DNA from 2 places in the Paenibacillus sp. 01T443 genome. Region 2 is predicted to be linked to the other one. Evidence: riboswitches for the same ligand, from Rfam matches in the RefSeq annotation. Region 2 holds a riboswitch; the other holds the start of a gene.
The links. Region 2 has a riboswitch for cobalamin ahead of AC1DLI_RS28950 (ABC transporter substrate-binding protein). Riboswitches for the same ligand answer to the same signal wherever they lie in the genome.
Positions count from the first base shown of each region.

Region 1: another riboswitch for cobalamin. It lies ahead of AC1DLI_RS25545 (DUF4430 domain-containing protein); the one in region 2 lies ahead of AC1DLI_RS28950 (ABC transporter substrate-binding protein).

Region 1 covers NZ_JBFTPE010000016.1:122,502-125,622, reverse strand. Annotated here, with positions in the region: partial or broken gene AC1DLI_RS25555 (transposase) at 285-943, shown strand; gene AC1DLI_RS25550 (YnfA family protein) at 1,073-1,399, opposite strand; cobalamin riboswitch at 1,546-1,746, shown strand; gene AC1DLI_RS25545 (DUF4430 domain-containing protein) at 1,895-3,121, shown strand, end outside.
Region 2 covers NZ_JBFTPE010000024.1:65,606-68,726, forward strand. Annotated here, with positions in the region: gene AC1DLI_RS28945 (FecCD family ABC transporter permease) at 1-848, opposite strand, end outside; gene AC1DLI_RS28950 (ABC transporter substrate-binding protein) at 853-1,845, opposite strand; cobalamin riboswitch at 1,991-2,148, opposite strand; gene AC1DLI_RS28955 (FixH family protein) at 2,338-2,781, shown strand; gene AC1DLI_RS28960 (sulfite exporter TauE/SafE family protein) at 2,787-3,121, opposite strand, start outside.

The sequences.
Region 1 (3,121 bases), on a different contig from region 2:
AATGGTCTTGTAGAAGCTAAGAATAATAAAAGTTCGGTCAGAGTTCTACGTTGTAGTTACTGCAATGTATGGACAAAAAACGAGTTGGATCGAGGTGTACAATGCAGTTTCTGCAATGGGAGTGCCTATTTTTGAGCGATTAGGAACGTGTGGCGTCTATTCTGCTGTAGTAAATGCATTGTAGCTAAAATAAAGAAGCGTATACCGTAATTCTGCTGCAGAAACTGCAGTGTACCGGAGCGGCTGGCGGCTAAGAGGATGCCCTGGATTTGCGAGACTAAAGCCCTACGGATACACGATGCTTAAAACGCATTTAGAGAAATTGAAAGCCGCACTTGGAAAGCTGCCGGGAACAATCATCGCAGATGCTGGATAGGGCGGAGAAGAGAACTAGGCTTACCTAGAACAGGGAGAGCTTGAGGCGTTGGTCAAACACAGCTCGTATCATAAGGAAAAATCGAAGAAATGGCAAACGGACATCAGTGAGCTCGACAATGGACATTACGACGAGGAAGAAGATACGTGGACATGCGCGAATGGACAGAAACTTGTCTTTCGCTATGAAAGTAAAGATATAACAGAAAGTGGATTTGAAATCCGACATCGTCATTACCGCAGTGTGAGCTGTGAAGGGTGCCCCATCAATCCCGCTAGTACGAAGGCGCAAGGCGACCGAGAGGTTCGAGTCAGTCTGAGATACATGCGTTACAAGCAGCGGGTGCAGGAAAAGCTGCGCAGCGAGGAAGGTTATGCGTTGTCGGCGAGACGAATGATTGAACCCGAAAGTGTATTCGGGCAGATGAAGACTAACCGGGGATTCCGGCGGTCCCTGCTTCGCGGCTTGTCAAAAGTAAGCCTAGAGGTCGGGTGGCTTTCGCTTGCCCATAATCTACTTAAGCAAGCAGCCATAGACCAGAACAGAAAAATAGCGCAACAGGAATAGCCCACTGCAGCGCTATTTTTTCATGTTTTCCAACACTTCTGTTCAAAGCGAGCTCTCTCTCCAGCGAGCTTACTACTATTGGGACAGCCCCTTTGGGTTGCAGGGTATGCGGGAAGAGCCGATGCATGCTCAGCTTCTAGGGGCCCACAGCATGATAGAGACGCCAACGACACAAATGACGGCTCCGAGCCAATCATAAAAATCAGGCGTTTTTTTATCGATAAGCCAGCCCCACAGGACAGCGAGAATAATAAAAACTCCGCCGTATGCCGCGTACACCCGCCCAAAAGAAGGAAAGCTCTGCAGAGTCGGGATGACGCCGTATGCAATCAGAATTAGACTGCCGGCTACACCGAACCAAAGAGGCTTGGACTCTCGGAGCCACAGCCAAACCAGATAGCCGCCGCCAATTTCAGCTAGTCCCGCAATAACAAATAGGAAAATCGTAAATAGCATGGAACCCTCTCCTTTTATAAATCTATATAAGCCGAACGAGTGATGGAATAGTAGTGCTGCATCGATATGCATTGAAAAAAAACAAACTGGACCTTTGTCTAATCTACAAATTTTTGATACAATTCACAAGTCTGATACTTACAATTTCATAGAATAGCTAGTATGGTGCTGCCGTGAAGTAACTATTCGCAAGCAGCTTAATAGGGAAGTTCGGTCAAAGTCCGACGCGGTCCCGCCACTGTATCGCAGAGCTGACAATCATTTTATCCACTGTCCGGTTAGGACGGGAAGGGGATAGTCGAGCAATGAAGCGAAGCCAGGAGACCTGCCATAAGAGTGCTCTATAATTCTCACGAGGATGGGAGGGAGATGTTTATTCGTGCTTCAGCTATAGGTATTTCCTATGCTTTTTTACGCACGTGACAGCCCCAACATCTTTCCAAAAGCGGAAGATGTTTTTTTATTGCCAAAAATGAACCAAAAGGAGAGAAAACATTGCTTACTTTGAAAACATTCCTAAGAAAAAGCTTGCCTGCAATTTTAAGTTTTGTTTTAATCTTTAGTTTAATTGCGCCCCAAGTCAGTAAAGCGGCCGATCACACTGGAAACGCTGCTTTAAATGAAATGATTGGGAAAACAGTGAATCATTTTAAAAATAAAAATGAAACATTGGAATCCTGGTGGGAGATTGTCGCGCTGTGGGGGGCTGGAGAAAATCTGCAGGACGGCAGCTGGAAACTGCCTAGCTGGAAGACGATAGATCCAAAATCTACCGTATCCGGAACCGAGTATATCCGATTTATTTTTGCATTGCTCGCAATGGGGGAGGATCCGGCTCGTGCTTGGGACACCAACCGTAACCTATACGCAGAGCTGGCCGCGCAGCAAGACGGAGCAACCGGTGCATTTGGTTCCACGAACAAGCACATGTGGGCGATGCTTGCGCTCGATACGGGCGCAAAGCTGGGCAGTGATGTGGGCGTGTGGAATGCAGCCGCAAAACAAAAGGCATTAGACTTTTTATTGAGTAAACAGCTTAGCGACGGCGGCTTCGCATTTTTTGGAAGTACTTCTGACTCTGATATGACGGGAATGGGTCTGCTTGCGCTAGGAAACTATCAGAATGATAGCGCCGTGCAGCAGTCTATTGCAAGAATAAAGGCATTTTTGAAAACAAAGCAGTTAAACAATGAGCAAGTCATGTACGGAGCAAATTCAAACAGCATGTCCGCCGTAGTCTCGGGTTTGACTGCCATTAACGAGGATGTATTGTCTGATCCTTGGACGGCCAATGGCAAAAGCGTTCTCGATTCATTTGTGCTTTATCAACTGCAGGATGGCACTTTCAAATGGAATGAGAGCGACATTAAAGGCAATGGTATGGCTACCGAACAAGCACTGATTGCCCTCACCGATATCCAGCAACTGAAAAGCGTGTGGTACCGCTTTGGTGAAATCAAACAGCCAGTTTCGGTAAGCGTTAAAGTCGACGGCATCACGGATAGTATCTATACCAAGCAAGCCGTCTCGGTATCGCAAATCAAAAACCAGGCAACGGCGCTTGATGCGCTTAAGACCGCCCTTGATCAAGCGAATCCGAAAATCAGCTACAAAATCGTAGACAGCAGCTTCGGTGCTTACGTTCAAGGCATTGATGGCCAAGATGCGGGCACATTAGGCGGCTGGGACGGCTGGATGTACGAGGTTAACGGCATCGCGCCA
Region 2 (3,121 bases):
GGGCCCACCAGCAGACGAATCAGATGAGGGACAACTAAGCCGACGAAGCCAATTACGCCGGACACAGAAACAGCCGCCGCCGTAAGCAGCGTCGAGCTGATTAACACAACCAGCTTCGTTCGTTCAACGTTTATGCCTAGATGGGCCGCATGCCGCTCTCCTAAAACAAATAAGTTAAGCGATTGGCCGTAGGCAAGCAGCAGAGGGAAGCCGAGCGCAAGAAACGGGATTAGCATATATACGTTTTCCCAGCTTCTCATGGCTAGCGATCCCATTAACCAAAATAAGATTTGATTGACTACACCCTCAGACATGGAAACCATAAAGGAAACAAAAGCGCCTAAAAAGGATTGAATGATGACCCCGGAAAGAATAAGCGTTTCAATATGCATAACCCCTTTATTACGTGACAGCCAAAAAACACCTAACAGCGTAACGGTACCTGTTCCGAAGGCTACAAGCGGAATCGTCCACATGCCGAGTACGGTTTGAAGTCCGAACAAAATGATGAATGCCGCACCTACCGAGCTGCCAGAGGCAACGCCAAGCGTATAAGGATCAGCTAATGGATTGCGCAGCACCCCTTGAAAACCTGTACCCGCAAGCGCAAGACAAGCGCCGACAAGCACGGCAAGCAGCACACGCGAGAGTCTTACCTGCGTGACAATAGCAATTTCCCCAGGTGAATAAGAAGTTTGGTTGTCCGAAAGCCAAGGCAGCTGGTGCAGCAAAATGCCCCATACATCGCGAACCGAGATCCCGGACGAACCAATAGTTAAACTAACAACGATAGAAACAGCAAGAAGGAGCATAGCTGCTCCTCCATACCAAGCTAATTTATAGGTCATAGGATTATTTTACGAGATCCGGATGAATCACTTTGGCAAGCTCGAGCAAACCGTCTGCCAGTCGCGGACCTACGCGGACGAGCGGATTTTCGGTCACTGCAAACATTTGCTTGTTCTTCACCGCATCGATGACATCCCAGCCTGGGCGGCTCTCGATACCAACAACGATCGGATTCGGGTCCTCCTTCAGATCAGGGTAAATAATGAGTGCCGGGTTTTGTGTCACAACTTCTTCAGCGTTAACCTCGTACCAGCCAGAAGAACCAGCAGAGATGTTGTTACCTCCAGCCAAGCTCAGCAGCTCATCAAGGAAAGTGCCCGAGCCAACCGTCCAGCCCGGTGAAAATTCTAAATATACCTTCTTTTTCTCTACATCTTTTACAGCATCCGATACCTGCTGCTTTACATCGCGCATATGATCAGCTACGGCCTTAGCTTCGGATTGTTTATTCATAATATGACCTAAATTTTCGATTTTGGCAATAACTGCATCATAGGTAAGCGGATCAGTCGCATACACCGCAATTTTCAGCTCGCGCAGCTTGGTAATTGCATCTGTATTCAGTGACGATGAAGCAAGCACGAGATCGGGATTCAAGGCTACGACAGCTTCTATATTGGTTGTCATATCGCCAACCTTCGGCTTCGAAGCAGCCTCTTCCGGATAATCGCTCCATTGATCGACACCTACGACTTGCTCTCCCGAGCCAATGGCATAAATCGTTTCCGTTTCACTTGGTACAAGCGTAATGACCTTGGTTGGCTGTTTTTCAAAAGTAATTTCTGTTCCGGTATCATCTTTAATCGTCAAAGGATATACCGTCGTATTCGCAGCTGGCGTTGGCTCAGTCGACGCTTCCTGCTCCGTATTGGCCCCTTGTTGATTGTTCTGGTTTACTGCATTCTTGTCAGCCCCGCACGCGCTCGTAACGATAAGCATCATGGTGAGAAGCAAGCCAAGCAGTATTTTCATCATATTGCGGTTAATTCCATTCATCTTTCACTGCACCCCTAATCATTTATTTCGTATAAATAAAAAAAGCATCCCTGGCTAATGTGCCAGAAATGCTATCATACGCTTTTCCCAAAAACAGCTAAGCGATAAGCTTCTCCAACACTGTACCTAAGTCCACGTAGGTTTAAGTGTTTAATTTAGACAGGCAGATTTTCTGACTCGGCTAGCACAGTACATCTATATTACTGCTGCGCTGCCTTACAGTGGCGGGTCCGTGCCGGATTTAAACCGGGCTTCCCTATTAAGCATCAATGAGTTCCAATAAGCTATCGCTTCCTTATCGGACAAACTCTTATCCGCACCTGTCTATAAACTATGAAATTATCCGTTGTTAATATACACTGTCCTTTTGATTTTGTCCAATACAATTGGCACTCCTAACCCTGATCTATTACGTTCTGCTTCATAGAATTACTGCATAGGTAACTTAAAAGTGCTTTATCCAATACAGTCGCACGAAGGAGGTTAAGCAACATGCTGCCGCATCATAAAGAACATTCGTCACTATTCAAGTTCGTCTTTTTTTTCATAATCATTGCGCTGCTTGCCGGTATAGCATTTATTTGGCTTCGCCCGGGCGATGAAGCGCCTCCGCCTGTTACTGAGCATGCTTTCGAAGAAGGAAATATCATTTGGACAATTGACGCATACCCGGCCAAAGCACTTCACCGCAATAGCTTTATAATCGATTTGACCGATCTGAATGGAAGCCCCGTTAAAGGCGCGTCCTTACACGTAAAGCTTGAAATGCTCGATATGGTTTGCGGCGATTATGAATTCAACATGGACGAATCTGCACCCGGAAAATACGAAGGTGATGGCGTTCCATTAATGGCAGGTACTTGGAAGGCTACCCTAACGCTTGAGATGTCTGATCATACCTATACCATCGTTAGGCTCCTACGAGCAGTCCACTAGAACGTCTACCACAACCACGGGTTGATCGATGGAATCAAACCATTAACAGCAAGACCGCGCAAAATTGAAATAACGCCGACCGCAATAGCTGTCACCAGGCTTGCTTTGCGCATAAACCTGCGCCATTTTTTGTTTGCGAAGGCTGCGACAGATGCAGCAAGCGCTAATGCGGGAAAAGTGGATAAGCCGAATAACGCCATGACAGCCGCACCTTCCAGCCCGGAGCCGGTAGAGGCGGCTGTCATCTGCATCGCGTAAGTCAATCCGCAGGGAAGGAAGCCAAACGCGATTCCCGTCGCCAGCAAATGCAAGGTTTCTTGCTGCTCGGAACGTTTCGCGC